Regions from separate parts of the Paenibacillus sp. AK002 genome, predicted to be linked through region 2. Evidence: riboswitches for the same ligand, from Rfam matches in the RefSeq annotation. Region 2 holds a riboswitch; each other region holds the start of a gene.
The links. Region 2 has a riboswitch for ZMP and ZTP ahead of M1D70_RS18875 (bifunctional 5,10-methylenetetrahydrofolate dehydrogenase/5,10-methenyltetrahydrofolate cyclohydrolase). Riboswitches for the same ligand answer to the same signal wherever they lie in the genome.
Positions count from the first base shown of each region.

Region 1: another riboswitch for ZMP and ZTP. It lies ahead of purT (phosphoribosylglycinamide formyltransferase 2); the one in region 2 lies ahead of M1D70_RS18875 (bifunctional 5,10-methylenetetrahydrofolate dehydrogenase/5,10-methenyltetrahydrofolate cyclohydrolase).
Region 3: another riboswitch for ZMP and ZTP. It lies ahead of rpiB (ribose 5-phosphate isomerase B); the one in region 2 lies ahead of M1D70_RS18875 (bifunctional 5,10-methylenetetrahydrofolate dehydrogenase/5,10-methenyltetrahydrofolate cyclohydrolase).

Region 1 covers NZ_CP096377.1:4,126,413-4,131,613, forward strand. The annotation lists gene M1D70_RS18080 (MATE family efflux transporter) at 1-923, opposite strand, end outside; gene purT (phosphoribosylglycinamide formyltransferase 2) at 1,242-2,402, opposite strand; ZMP/ZTP riboswitch at 2,485-2,565, opposite strand; gene M1D70_RS18090 (LysR family transcriptional regulator) at 2,626-3,501, opposite strand; gene dapA (4-hydroxy-tetrahydrodipicolinate synthase) at 3,613-4,488, shown strand; gene M1D70_RS18100 (ATP-binding protein) at 4,752-5,201, shown strand, end outside.
Region 2 covers NZ_CP096377.1:4,284,974-4,290,174, reverse strand. The annotation lists gene M1D70_RS18885 (TIGR03943 family putative permease subunit) at 1-48, opposite strand, end outside; gene M1D70_RS18880 (permease) at 156-1,166, opposite strand; ZMP/ZTP riboswitch at 1,321-1,400, shown strand; gene M1D70_RS18875 (bifunctional 5,10-methylenetetrahydrofolate dehydrogenase/5,10-methenyltetrahydrofolate cyclohydrolase) at 1,467-2,315, shown strand; gene M1D70_RS18870 (LacI family DNA-binding transcriptional regulator) at 2,611-3,603, shown strand; gene M1D70_RS18865 (glycoside hydrolase family 32 protein) at 3,784-5,201, shown strand, end outside.
Region 3 covers NZ_CP096377.1:6,482,600-6,487,800, forward strand. The annotation lists gene M1D70_RS29305 (serine hydroxymethyltransferase) at 1-346, opposite strand, end outside; gene M1D70_RS29310 (TIGR01440 family protein) at 437-1,021, opposite strand; gene rpiB (ribose 5-phosphate isomerase B) at 1,102-1,566, opposite strand; ZMP/ZTP riboswitch at 1,681-1,762, opposite strand; gene M1D70_RS29320 (low molecular weight protein arginine phosphatase) at 1,870-2,457, opposite strand; gene M1D70_RS29325 (manganese efflux pump MntP) at 2,513-3,076, opposite strand; gene M1D70_RS29330 (L-threonylcarbamoyladenylate synthase) at 3,146-4,324, opposite strand; gene spoIIR (stage II sporulation protein R) at 4,899-5,201, opposite strand, start outside.

The sequences.
Region 1 (5,201 bases), 160 kb from region 2:
ATCCGATCTATGCGATTCGCTCCGAAGTTCTGAGCAGCAAAAGTCGCCATTGTAATCCCGAAGGAACTCATCGGCTGCGTCGCGAGCATATCAATCTTCTGAGCCGCGGTATAAGCCGCAACGGCTGTTGCCCCGAGACCGTTTAGCGTGATCTGAAGAATGATGGCTCCGATTGCAATAATGGAGGCTTGGAAGCCCATCGGAAAACCTACCCACATATGCTGGCGTATAAATTTCCAATCGATGGACCAGTCGGCATTCTTGAATTGAAGGAGCGGGACCTTCTTATGAATGTAGATCAGACAGAGCAGGCAAGAGAACAGCTGCGATATAACCGTGGCAAGTCCGGCTCCGGCTACTCCCATCTTAAATGCAAGAATGAATAAGAGGTCGAGCACGATGTTCAGAATGCTTGCAACGACCAGGAAGAGAAGCGGGGTCCGGCTGTCGCCGAGAGCACGGAGCAGGTTAGCCAGCAAATTGAACAGAACGGCAGCGCCGACGCCCCAGTTAATGACGATCAAATACGAATACGCATCATCCAAAATCTCGGCAGGGGTGTTCATCATGACGAGGACGGGCCTCGTAAATATAACGCTCACGATGGTGAGGAATACCGTGAACACCAGACTGATCCATACGCTCGTTCCCACGCTTTTGCGGACGCCTGCGATATCCTTAGCTCCAAAACGCTGTGCGGTTATGATAGACAAACCAGCCGTCAAGCCTTGGGCAAAGCCGATGACAAAAAACAAAATGCTGCCTGTCGAGCCAACGGCTGCAAGTGCGTTCACGCCAATGGTACGTCCCACGATAAGGGTGTCTGCCATGTTGTAAAATTGTTGAAAAATATTACCGATCAAAAGCGGGATGGTAAACATGATAATCAGCTTGATCGGACTTCCTTGCGTCATGTCTCTCATGTAGATTCTCCTATGCCGTCAATAAACGTTCCTCTAGAGGTTTATTTGAAATATTATGCTCCAAGCAGCGCTTATCGCATCGAATGGAAACATTATAATGGGTGAGGGTCGTTTGTATTCTTGTGTATCTTATCATGAAAGAACATAAATTTCTCCCTATTTATTCCCGAAATCAAAACTAAAAGCAAGTACTCGAGATCAGAAGAGTTTGTACCCGATTTGGATCCTTGATTTTTCTATAACCGAAAAGGCCAACCGGTCATTTCGGTTGGCCTTTTCAACATGATGACATGTGATATCCCTATGGAATTCCGATGTTTATGCCTCTTCGACGGCAAGCTTATCCAATGCCAGCTTCGCGCGTGACCGCGCTTCTTCGACATCGCCGGCGCTTGACAGCGCGACTGCTACTCGTCTTCCGGCCTTGGTTACCGGTTTGCCGAACATGCGAAGCTGCGTATTCGGAACGGCCAGCGCTTGCTCGGCGCCTGTAATCGTGTAGTCTTCCAGCTCTCGGCCGGCTTTCAGCGGGCGGCTGGCTCCCGGCGTGATCAATTCGATCTCTGGTATCGGAAACCCGAGAATGGCACGGACATGAAGCGCAAATTCGGATAGATTTTGCGTGACCAGCGTAACCAGCCCAGTATCATGCGGACGCGGGGATACCTCGCTGAAGTACACCTTATCCTCGGCCAAAAATAATTCAACGCCGAACAAGCCGTATCCGCCAAGCTCGTCGGTAATCTTCCGCGCAATAAATTTAGCCTCCACGATTTGCGCTTCAGACATGTCGTGCGGCTGCCACGATTCGATATAATCTCCGCTTTCCTGAATATGCCCGATCGGCGCACAGAAGCTTGTTCCATTTACGGAGCGGACGGTCAGAAGCGTGATTTCCGACTGGAATGAAATGAATTCCTCAATGATCACTCTTCCGTTCTGCACGCGGCCGCCTTCCATGGCGATGTTCCAGCAGGACTCGATATCCCCTTCAGAACGGCACACGCTCTGACCTTTGCCGGAGGAGCTCATCAGCGGTTTGATCACGCACGGAAAACCCATGTCCAGGACAGCCTGCTTGAATTCCTCATAGGTATCGGCAAATCGATAGTCCGCAGTCGGCAGTCCCAACTCCTCTGATGCCAACCGGCGGATCCCTTCACGGTCCATCGTAAGCTTTGCGGCTCTGGCGGTAGGAATCACCCGATACCCCTCATCCTCCAGCTTCACCAGCTCCGAAGTAGCCAGCGCTTCAATCTCCGGAACGATCAGGTCCGGCTTTTCCAACTCAATAATAGCGCGCAGCTTCTCTCCGTCCAGCATATCGATCACATGGCTGTGATCGGCAACGTGCATGGCAGGAGCATCGGCATAACGATCGACGGCTACGGTTTGGACACCCAATCGTTGTGCTTCAATTACGACTTCTTTCCCTAGTTCTCCGGATCCCAGCAGCAATATTTTTTTCGTTTTGAACATCGTTGTTTTATCCCCTTTTCATAGTTTCAGAGACGATAGAAGCCCAAGAAAATAATAAAGAGGTAAGGGAAATAAACTCCCTTACCTCTGCCCAGGCGTACGGCCGTTGTCATCCATGTGCTCCCTCATGGTTCCCCATGCTACGCCAGTCACACATAAACCTATACATTGTTACATAAATGATACTGAATCTTTTCGTTAAATGCAATATCAGCCTGCGTCTTTAAGATTTAGATTTCAACATTTCGATCATATCCTGAAGCGAGTGTGACAGCCATTTCTTAGGATGAATGACAATCTGGATGTCCAGTCGAATGTCAGGGTGTTGAAAGGGAAGAATCGCCAGCTCTCCCCTCTTGATTTCCTCCTCTGCTACCATTCTCGGCAATAGTGAGATGCCGGTACCGGACATGATATATCTTTTGATCGCCTCGGGGTTGCCCAATTCCAAACCAATACGGACGGGAGCTCCACTGGCGCGCAGCACTTTTTCCAACATGATCCGGTAATTGCAAGTATCCTCGGTCATAATCCATTCGTAATTAGCCAGATGCTCCAGCTCGATGACGGGCAACCTGCGAAGCGGATGATCCGGATGGGCAATCAGATGGAGGGGCTCTTCCCGGATCGAGATCCAATTCAATGAAGTGTCTTCCGGTTTGTTCTCCAGAATAAGCCCGAGATCGTACTCACCCTCTCTTACCTTACTGACGATGCTATCTTCACGATCCGTTTGCAAGCGGATGGCAAGATCTTCATGCTCCTGTCTTAGCCGATGAAGGACGGATGGAAGAAAATATGCGGCAAGCGAATCGATCGTTCCAATCGATAAGACGCCCCCGCCTTGTTTCGTCAGCTTTTCCTTAGACTGGTGGAACAGATCCAGCATTTGGATAGCATACTTGAACAGCTCCTCCCCTGACTTCGTCAGGCGCAGGCCTCTGCCATACCGTTCAAACAGCTTGACGCCGTATTCCTTCTCCAGCTTCTGAATCTGGGTGGTAACGCTGGATTGTGCATAACCCAATTCGTCAGCAGCTTTAGTAAAGCTCTTTCGAACAGCAACCTCCCTGAAGGTTTGCAGATAGATCAGTTCCATCGCTCTCTCCTCATCAATAATATTGATAATAACTATCTATTATTATAGATAACACCGATCCCGATTCCCATGGTAAAGTAAAGCCACAATTCATGAAATGGAGGAAAGATCATGTTGAGTCCGCAAGATTTGAGAGGTATTTATGTTCCGGTGGTCACTCCCTTTTCATATGAATACGCATTGGATGTTCCGTCTTATCATCGTTATTTGGAGAATTTGTTATCCCATGACATTCAAGGATTGATCATCAACGGCACGACCGGAGAGGCGCCGACGGTAACTTGGGAAGAGGTCGTTCAGGTGATGGAGGAAACGCGAAAAGGTCTGGATGGGCGGCAATTGCCGGTCATTATTGGTACGGGTACCAACGATACGTTCTCCAGCATGAAGCGGACGGAATGGGCAGGACATATCGGGGCAGACGCGGTATTGGTGGTCACGCCGTATTACAGCCGCCCTTCGATTGAGGGCATTATACAACATTTCCGCAACGTCGCGGAGGTGGGGATACCGGTTATTTTGTACGAAGTTCCTTCGCGCACCGGAATTTCCTTACCGGTCGATGCCATTCGAAGAATCATGGAGATCCCCGGTGTCATCGGAATGAAGGACAGCACTGCGAGTACAGAGCTTATGAGAAGCTTGTCTCCATACGATACGAAGCCTGTTCTATGCGGAGACGATGTCCGCTTTCATGAGATGCTTTGTCATGGTGCATCGGGGGGCATTTTGGCGTCGGCCAATGTGAATACCGAGGCTTTTATTCGTGTCTATCAATTAGCTGTCCAGGGGGATTATTCTCGTTCCGAAAAGGAGTTTGAAGTGCTGCTTCCCGTTATTCATCAGTTGTTCGCAGAATCCAATCCCGCTCCGCTAAAATGGCTGCTTGCCAAGCAAGGCCTTATCTCATCCGACACCCTGCGCCTGCCGATGGGCCCCATTACGGATGAGCTCAAGCTATCTTTGGATCAAGCATTCAAAGGCTGAGAAACTTTAAATCATGGACGCAACAGGTTTCTCCTCAAGAGTGGCGGAACGCATCGCTTCCTTGCCATTCTTGAATGGATGATTCGATGCTATAGGGGGCTCATGCTTTCAATCAGCAGAGAATGGGATGGGTGATACTGACATTTTACACAAAAAAGAAATTCTGCTTAGATCTATCAATTTAAAGGATTGATGAATGAAATCGCCCCACTTATAATATGGGTACATTCAATTCCTCCCAGAAATTTGAAAGGAGACTTGCAGTGCTGCCCTATTCAACCCCTAATCATGATTTTGCCTTTGAACAATCTGTAATCGGTATGGCTTTGGTATCGCTAGATGGAACGATTCTTAAGGTCAATTCGGCACTATGTGATCTGTTGGGTTACTCGCCGCAGGAGTTAACTGCCGGGGCGCCGCAAGAAGAAAACAGCCTCCGTGGGTTATTGAATCGAGTGATTCAGAACGCTAGGGCTGCCCAGGGCCATCAGCCATTCGTCCCCCCGGTTGAATATGCTTACCGTCATCCGTCTGATCGCGAGTTATACCTTAGTGCACGCTGCAGCGTTGATCACGATCCGGAGCAGGAGCCCAAGGGATACTTGGTACAATTCGAGGATCGAACGCTGCTGAGACAGCTCATGAAACAGCTGGAGCAGAAGGAACAGAAGCTGAACGAGAAGGAAAATTCGTTTCTGCAGCTGCTGGAAGAG
Region 2 (5,201 bases):
CAGCGACCGCAGTATATAGTGGCTTCGCAGGCTCAAACTGGGCTTCACGTCCCGAACACCTCCAATCTCAAGTGGATATCCGAAGGCATAACAGCCTGAAGGTAGCGTTATTCCATCCGTTTTTGTGTATTGCCACTCCAGTTTGTTTACTACGCCTAACCGCCGAATAGCGCGTCGACGGCTACAGAGCCGATAAAGACAAGGGTAATCACCAGCAGGCTTAAGCCGATCACGAATTTGGTCTTGAAGGTAGCCGACAGCATGAGCAGGCTTTTGAAATCCAGCATCGGTCCGAGGACCAGGAAGGAAACCAGCGGGCCGACGGTAAAGGTGTGCGTGAATGCCGATGCCACGAAGGCGTCCGATGTTGAGCAAAGGGACAGGATGAAGGCAAAGCCCATCATGAACAGATAGGAGGCGGCAGGACCGTTCCCCAGAGCCAGCAGCTCCTCCCTCGGAATGAAGGATTGGATGCAGGCCGTGAGGAAAGCGCCCAGGACTAAATATTTGCACATCTCGATCAGCTCGTCTCCGGCGTGGACAAACATGCTTCTCCAGGTTTTGGGATGCTCATGCAACAAACGTTCCCCCTTGCTGGAGCCCTGTTCGGCGAACTCTTGAAAGGAACGCTTCAGGGGGCTGCTTCTTGAAAAAACATAGACGAGCAAACCCGTCGTCACCGCGACTGCAAAAGCCAGTCCCATTCGTCCGATCGTCACTTCGGGATGCGAACGGAAGGCCATGATCGTTGATGCGAATACAATGGGATTCAGAATAGGACCGCTGAGGATAAAGGTGACGGCGATATAGGCGGGCATACCTTTCAGCATCAACCTGCGAACGACCGGGATCATCCCGCATTCGCAGATGGGAAACAGGATGCCGAGCATGGAAGCGCCCAGGACGCCGACCACCGGATTCTTCGGCGTGAGACGCCGCACCCATTGCTCTTGTACGAACAGCTGCAGAAGGGACGACAGCAGCACTCCAAGCAGAATAAAAGGAAGTGCCTCAAGGAAGATGCCCGTAAAGACGGTTTTAACCTGCTGTAGGTCTTGGCTGGATATGGGGTTTAAGTCCCTCTGCAGCCATATCGTCAAGACCGGAATCACGAATACAAGCGGCAGTATAAAGGGCAGCATTTTGAAGATCGCCGGATATCTCATCAAGGCCTCCTGGAGCGAATTGTTCTTAGGACATTCTATGCTTGTACCATCGGCAACATACGTGATTTCAGACAATAAATCAAAAACTTTACGATTAAAGGGCGGCCGCATAGCCGGTGGCGCGAAGTCCAAAGTCGTGATATATTAAAAAAAGTTATCCGTGTGTTACTGGCGTAGCTTGGGTTACCAAGAGGGAGCACATGGGATCATATGCCGTACGCCTGGGCAAGAGGTAAGGAGACGTTCGAGTCGCCTTGCCTCTTTATGTTTTTTAATACAATGGCGAAGGAGCGGATTAGCATGAGTAAGGAACCCGTAATTTTGGATGGAAAAAAAGTATCCGATGATATCAAGGCAAAGCTGGCGGTGAAGGTACAGGAATTGAAACAGCAAGGGGTAACCCCTTGTCTGGCAACGATTCTGGTTGGCGATGATCCTGCCTCGGCAACCTATGTGCGGATGAAGGGAAATGCGTGCGAGCGGCTTGGCATCATATCCAAGAAAGTAGTGCTGGAGACATCGACAACGACGGAGGAGCTGATCGCCGCGATTCAAGCACTGAACGAGGATCCGAACGTCCACGGTATTCTGCTTCAGCACCCGGTACCGCATCATATCGATGAGCGGGAGGCTTTTGATGCCATCGACATGAAAAAAGACGTGGATGGAGTAACCACGCTCGGGTTCTCGCAAAATGCGTTTGGTTTCGCCGATTACCCTTCATGTACGCCGGCGGCGATTATCGCGATTATGGACTATTACAGCCTGCCGATCGAAGGGAAGCATGCGGTGGTGGTCGGACGCAGTCCGATTTTGGGCAAGCCGGTATCGATGATGCTGCTCAATCGCAACGCCACGGTTACGATCTGCCATTCGAGAACGAAGAACCTTGGGGAGATTGTGTCCCAAGCGGACATTGTGGTTGCGGCCGTAGGCAAGCCTAATTTCATTCAAGGGGACTGGATCAAGCCGGGTGCCGTCGTGTTGGACGCCGGTTACAATAAAGGAAATATCGGGGACTGCGATTACGAAGCCTGCGCCAAGGCGGCATCCGCAATCACGCCGGTACCGGCGGGCGTTGGCCCCGTGACGATAGCGACATTGTTGAAGCATACCGTCGAATCGGCCGAGCGAACCGTCCAAGCCTAGGGGAATGCACTTGACCATTTATATGTGAATTAAGGGTGCGCCCGTGAATTATCCCCTTCAAATCGCTGCGTGACCATGCAAAAGTCTGTGACGTGGAAGAGATAGGCCTCTGCCTATAGGCTTGGAACCCGCATTTCACGGACCCCTGGACGTCATGGTATAGTTAGGAATAAGCGAAATACGAAGGGGAGAGATTCATGTTTATACGAATCATGGCCTGTTGTGCGGGACAACAGGGAACTGCAGAGAATGATCCGTTCGACGCAGCGCTGCTAACGGTTCCGGAGATCTTGGCATGAAGAACACGATCGCCGATATTGCCCACAAAGCCGGAGTTGCCAAAAGCACGGTCTCCCGTTTCTTGAACGGAGGATCCGTCAGTCATGCGACACGCCGCAAGATTGAACAGGTTATTCAGGAAACCGGCTATATCCCGAATTCTTTTGCGCAAAGCCTCAAAGCGAAAAAAACGAGCATGATCGGCACCATTATGCCGCGTCTGGACTCCTTCTCCGCATCGCAGACTGTCGCCGGCATGGACGAAGAATTAAGAAAACACGGATATCAGCTTCTGATCATCAACGCAAGCCAGGATTTATCCAGGGAGATCGAAGCGCTGTATGATCTCGCCAGACAAAAAATATCAGGCATTATTCTGTTCGCCACGCAGGTGACGGAAACCCATCTTGCCGCGATTCAAGAGATCGGCATTCCGGTCATTCTGCTCGGACAACAGCATAACCATGTCCACAGCATGATCTATAACGATTATGCCGCAGGCTATGACATGGGCCGGTACGTGCTGTCGATGGGACATCGTCAAATTGCCTATATCGGGGTGACGGAAAAGGACGTAGCCGTCGGAGTCAAGCGGAAGGAAGGGTTCCTCAAAGCGGTAAGCGAGTATGATGAGGCGGAAGCGGTTCTCTACGAGAGTGGATTCAAGATGTCGGATGGTGTTAAGACGGCATGCTCCCTTTTTGAGTTGAACCAAACATTGCCAACGGCCGTGGTCTGCGCCACGGACAACATAGCGCTGGGCGTGATGAAAGCGGCGCACATGAAAGGCATCTCTATTCCCGACGAACTTTCCGTTACCGGATTTGGCGGTTACGACGTAACCGAGGTGATTCATCCCGGGTTAACAACGGTGAAATATGGATATTTCCAAGCGGGCCACCTCGCGGCACAGCATATTATGAAGCTGGTCAACGACGAGCCAGTGGATTTCCTGACGGTCATGAATTGCGAGATGATTCATCGGGAAAGCGTTGACAATCTGAATTAGGTATTTTATACTTCAAATAACGGAACCGGTTCCAATCCGAGTGCTTGCTTGGTATTGGAACTGAGTTCATTATTTTTACCTATGATTGGAACCGGTTCCACCGCAGTTGAATTTATTCGCGTGCACGCGCAGCATGATCTGTTTGATTTTTCGGCAAGACCATTTATAAGGAGAAGAGATATGGACAGAGAACTGAAATACCGACGCCTGGATCAGGCTTCTCCCGAAGAGCTTTCCTCCTTAAGGAAGAAAGTGCGATTAAGCGAATGGAGGCAGAAATTTCACGTACAGCCCATCATGGGCCTGATGAATGATCCCAATGGATTTTCTTATTACAACGGAGAGTATCACTTGTTTTACCAATGGTTTCCTCTGGGCACGTTTCACGGCTTGAAATACTGGTACCATACTTCCTCGAAAGACCTGGTGTTTTGGCAGAACCAAGGCATCGCTATTGAACCCGGTCACCCGCATGATGCTTATGGCGCTTATTCGGGCAGCGGTATCGTGAAAGACGGCAAACTATGCCTAATGTATACCGGGAATGCCCGGGATGAGAAATGGAACAGGCAATCGTATCAATGCATGGCTGTGATGGACCGCGACGGATCCATCACGAAGCTCGATAAGCCGCTGATTGACCATGTGCCGGACGGATATACCGAACACTTCCGGGATCCGAAAGTATGGCAAGACAAAGACAAGTACCGGTTCGTCATCGGTGCCCAAAGGGTTAATCAGACAGGTGCGGCTGTCGTCTATGAATCCTCGGATCTGTTGGTTTGGGAATTCAAGGGGGAGATACAAACCCGTCTTGAGCATTTCGGCTATATGTGGGAATGCCCCGACTATTTTGAATTGGAAGGCCAGGGCGTGCTACTGTTTTCCCCGCAAGGGCTGCTTCCGGAGGACGATCATTTTCGAAACATTTACCAATCCGGCTATATTTCAGGCAAGCCGCTCAATAGGGATACGCTGGAGTTTGATCACGGTCCTTTTTGCGAGCTGGACAGAGGGTTTGATTTCTACGCGCCGCAGACCATGCTGGATGAGAAAGACCGGCGCATCATGGTGGGCTGGATGGGTTTGCCGGATATCGGGTATCCCACCGATTCGCATGGCTGGGCCCATTGTTTGACGCTTCCGCGTATGCTTACGTTCCGTGAAGGCAGGCTGATTCAACAGCCGGTTCCCGAGCTTCAGGCGCTCCGCGATCATGCCGCTCAGGCAGAGGATACGCTTCACAGCGAAGTGAAGACTTACGAGGGGGTTCAAGGAACCGCATTCGAAATGGTATGCGAGTTCCAAGCCATCGAGGCGGACGTCGTTGGCATTGAATTTCGGGCTGGCGAAGGGGAACGAACCGTTATTCGATATGAATCCGGCAAACGGAAGGTTACGCTGGATCGCTCTTCTTCGGGTGCAACGATTGTCAGTGATTACGGAGCGGAACGATCCTGTATGCTGCCAACCGAAAGAAATTCGATCAAATTTCATCTGTTCGTGGACATTTCTTCGGTCGAGCTGTTCATCAACGATGGCGAAGAGGTGTTTACAAGCAGAATTTTTCCGAAGTGGAACAGCCGAAACATTCGATT
Region 3 (5,201 bases), 2.2 Mb from region 2:
TGCCGAGCACGGTATCTCCAGGCTTGAGCGCAGCCAAATACACCGCCATGTTCGCTTGGGCGCCGGAGTGCGGCTGAACGTTGGCATGCTCGGCACCGAACAATTCCTTCGCGCGGTCACGGGCGATATCCTCCACGATATCCACACGCTCACAGCCGCCGTAATAACGCTTGCCAGGGTAGCCTTCCGCATATTTATTCGTCAGCACCGTCCCCATGGCTTCCATAACCGCTTCGCTGACGATGTTCTCGGAGGCAATCAGCTCAATGTTGCTGCGTTGACGCTTCAGTTCCAAATCCATCGCTTCCAATACAGCCGGGTCATTCTTCCGCAAATGTTCCATCATGTTCATATCCTCCCATAATCAATCGTTATTTTCTCTTGCCAAGTCAAGACTACAAGTTTACCTAATGACTAAAGCGGGCTCTCATTCGAATCAATCGCACAGCGTGAAATCATCCCGCTGCTCGAGTCTGTACACGGCGCGTTCTCCGCCGATCAGCTTCGGCCGGGTGTAAGCCGCCGTTACGCGCGCATCGCCGATATAACGCTCGCTCGGCCTGAACGGAACCGCCACTCTCCGCAAATGCATGCCGATCAGCGTCTCGCCGATATCGACACCCGCATGGGCCTCAATGGATTCCGCAAGGCAGGGCTCCTTCATACTCCGATACGCCGCCGAGGCCATGGAGCCTCCCGCCCCTGGAATCGGTACAGCCGCCACTTCCGTCAGGCGCAGCTCTTCGAGCAGTCCCCGCTCCATGACAAGCGCCCGGTTCAAATGCTCACAGCATTGATAGGCTACAGCGAAGCCGAATTCCGCTTGAACCTCGGCAATGCCCTGAAGAAGCTGCTGCGCCGTTTCAAGAGCGCCGCCTGTGCCGATCCGGCGTCCGACCACTTCACTGGTGCTGGCTCCGATGACCAGCACCTTGCCCGGTCCTAAGGCTGAAGCTTCGGCCAGTTCGCGGACGATCCGCGCCGTCTGTTCGCTCAAGGAAACCTTGGAGATATCCGTCATGTCACAGTCCTCCCGATGATTTTTTTCACAGAAGATGCTTCATTCCATACGCAATAACCGCAGCAGCTTTACGCGTTGACCTATCGCGATTCGCTCTTCAGGTAACGCTCCTCGATGGCCTTGATCTTGTTCACGCGGCCGACATGGCGTTCGCCCTGGCTGAAATCCGTTGTCAGCCATGCGCTGACGATCTCGGCAGCAAGCCCGGGACCGACGACGCGCTCGCCCAGCGCAATCACGTTGCTGTCATTATGCTCACGCGTGGCTTTGGCCGAAAACACATCATGCGTCAGCGCGCAGCGGATGCCCGGCACCTTGTTGGCGGCAATGCTCATGCCGATTCCCGTTCCGCAGATCAGAATGCCCCGATCCGCTTCACCCGAGACCACCTTCTCGCACACCGGAAGCGCGTAATCGGGATAATCCACGGAATCGGAACAGCCGCAGCCAAGATCCTCCACCTCGTGTCCAAGACCCCGAATGACCTCCACGATCTCCTCTTTCAGACGAATGCCGGCATGATCGGTACCCAATGCAATTTTCATCTATGAAAAACCCCCTCGAATGTTCGCTTTTGCGTTTTAGCTTGTTTCATTATAACCCAAACTCCACGCAAAAGACGAAAAAAGAGCAGTCGGCGCACGTATTGTGCTCCAAATGCTCTTTGCCCAGGCGACCGGCCGTATATTCCGATGCTCCATCGTGGTTTCATCCACTTCGTCGCCAGTTACATCGGATTCATGTTTTTCACCTTCATCTTAAAGCAATACCCTGCGAAAGGCAAGCGGCTTTTTTAGCCAGATTGAGCCTGGATCCAGATTTACTCTTCGCTTCCGTCGAAGCCGATCCTATTTATGCTGATCCGCTTCCAGCTTGTCCAACAGACGGAAGAGCGCCGTCCGAATCTCCGCCGCCGTCGCCTCGTATTCCTCCCGCGAGCCGCCGAAGGGATCGGAGATATCGAAGCTCGGAATTCGCTGGCGCAGCTCGATCAGACGCTCCCGGTCGCGGTCGCTGACATCGCGGCCCAGCGATCTGGCCAGCTCGAGCGTTGCGTACAGGCTGTCCTGCTCCCGCAGATCATCCAGCACCCGCCGGTCATCCTCCACAAATTCCTTCAGCGTGTGCATCTTGTCGGCGGCATGCGGGAACTGCCGAATCGCATACTGCTTATGCGACTGGGTCAGCGTCAGAATCAGGTCTGCCCATTCCACCAGATTCGCGGTCAGCGGCTTAGATACCAAGCGATCTTGAATATCCTGGTCCCGCAGTATCGATTCCGCATGACGGGATACCGGCATGCCGTCTACGGCCGAGACGCCGGCGGATTGCGTTTCCAGCGGAATGCCCCGCTGTTTGGCGAGCTTGCGCAGCATTCCTTCCGCCATCGGACTGCGGCAGGTATTCCCCGTGCAGACAAACAATATATTTTTCACGGTCCCGTACCTCCCCGTTGTAGGTTGTTTTGGGATTATTGTAACAAATATTGCGTCAAAAGATAAACATCACGCCAAAGATGATCAAAATCAGTCCGCCCAGCATTTCGCCGTACTCTCCCAGCTTGTTGCTCACCTGACGGCCGAGCAGCAGGCCGAGAATGGACAGCAAACCGCCCACGACGCCGAAGGAGATCACGATCAGCAGCACATCATCCACGAACATCCCGAGCGAAACGCCTACCGAGAAGGAGTCGATGCTGACGCTTAGCGAAAACAACAGCATGCCCAAGAACGCGGTAGGATGAATGCGCTGACCTTCCCCGCCCCGCCAAGCATTATACAGCATATGCCCGCCCAGCAGGAGGAGCAGCCCGCCTGCCGCAAACCCTGTGACGTGCCCCAGCAGCATGCCTACATAGCGGCCGGCAAACAAGCCGGCCAGCGGCATAAGCATGTGAAACAACGCGATCATGAAGCTGATGCCCAGCATATGGCCTAAACGCATGCCGCCTCTCATTCCGACTCCGATACCAAGCGAAAATGCGTCTAGCCCGAGTGCAACCGCCATCAGCAGAATCGCCGCAAGCTGTCCCGATTGGACAGACGCCTCCAACATCCCCATTCCCCCAAGTCCCATGGTCTTGTACACCATATGCGGACAAGGGGGAAATCATGCTAAAACCGTTCAATCGGCATCTTCATGGACGTGGATGATGTGATGTCCCGCGGCCTTCAGCAGCCGGTTCATGACGGCTGCGCCAAGCCCCTGGTCCGGGCACGCTTCGGCCAGGATGAAGGTCGCGCCTTCTTCATCGAAGCGGCGCAGGCCGGCGTACAGCCGGCGGGCCGCTTCCTCCGGCACGGCCAGGCTGCCGAGCGAGACGGCAACGTCCGCAGCGTAGTGACCGATGTGCTCGTCGAACGACAGCACGCCGGTCACCTCACCGCGCCGGGCCGCCGCCTCGAGCTCGGCCGCGATGCGTGCCGACACCGTATCGGCACGCGGGCCCTGCACCACGCACATCGCACCCTTCGGTGCGTAGTGCGTGTACTTCATGCCCGGCGAGCGCGGCGCCGGGCTCTCCGCCTCCCCGGCGGCGCGCTGCAGCGCCGGGTCCTGACGCACGCTTGCCGCCACCGCGGCAAGCTGCTCGGCCGTGACGCCGCCCGGGCGGAGCACCGTGACGGCACCGTCATCGCCGACCTGCACCACCGTCGACTCGACGCCCACCCCGGCCGGGCCGCCGTCGAGCACGCCGTCGATCGCCCCCGCCAGATCCTCCAGCACATGGCTGGCCAGCGTCGGGCTTGGCCGGCCGGAGCGATTCGCGCTCGGTGCGGCAAGCGGACAACCGGCGGCGCTGATCAGAGCCAGCGCCACGCGGTGATCCGGCATCCGCACGGCAACCGTATCGAGTCCGGCCGTCACGCGAGGCGATACGGCGCCCGGTTTCACGGGCAGCACCAGCGACAGCGGTCCGGGCCAGAACGACGCCATCAGCGCCCGTTCCGTCTCGTTCACCTGCTGGACCAAGCCGTCAAGCTGAGCCAGCTCCGAGATGTGCACGATCAATGGATTGTCCGACGGCCGACCTTTGGCGGCGAAGATGCGCTCGACCGCCTCCGTATTGCCGGCGTCAGCACCAAGTCCGTACACCGTTTCCGTCGGAAAAGCCACCGTACCGCCCTGTGCAAGCACCTGGCCTGCTTCGTGCAGCGCCTGCTTCGCTTCCTTCTCCGACCCGAGGCCCTCCTTGGAGAGGGAGCTCGAGACATGCCACAGTTTGGTTGGTTTCGATGCAGCATTCCGGGAGCCTTGTTCCCGCTGCAAATTGCGTTCCTTGTCATTCCCGTTCTGTTCCATACCTATCCCAAGCTTTCTGTATATGAAATATATAAACATCCAAACGCGTTTTGCCTATACTCCAAAAGAAAAAGCGCTTCTCGTTCTTCAGTCCCGTGCCGGTTCCCATGGAAACCGGTCGCGCCAAAGAGAAAGCACTCTTCTAGAGGTTGTTCAAAAATTCCGCTTTTGATAAGAAAACCCCTCATCGAAGCCACTTCAAGGATGAGCGACCGCGATGCATAGGTAGGTTTTCTTGCGATATAGAATTTCATCAACTCCGTTGATAACTTATAAATCCTATATCTAACACGAAGCGAATCAGGAACCAGCTCGGCATCGAATCTTGAATTCAGCCGGGCCTAAGCAGATGCTTTCGAAGTTATGTTTCCTCCGGAAACATCTTAGGTGCTCACGTACCCAAAACGTACGCTCCACTCCTGACGTCCCTAGCTTCATCCAACTGAAGCGTTTTGAAAAAACGCACATCGGAAGCATTAGCTTCGGTGCTGAAAATAACCTTTTTTGAACACGTACTTCTTCATCCAAGTTTATCATACCCTGTCCGTATTGGAAATCCATACGCGGGATCATCCTAGAACAAGCTTGCCACCCAATTCCAGAGGCCCAGAAACATATCCCACAGGAAGAAACGGACCTCCGGCTCGCTTTCGCTTGCCTTCTTCGGCGCTTCCTCCGGAGAAGCGTCACCCGCATCGGCGGACACCGTTTGGATACCCGTCTCTACAGGCTGGGCTGCCGCATCCCCGCTGCCGCCGTCGATGAAGCAAAGCGGCGGGAACAGGACGCACCACCAGTTTTGTCCTTGGCCTTCGCCTAACGTAATCCGCAGCGCATCATAATCGCCCGCCGGATACACCGTGCCCCCGTACAATTT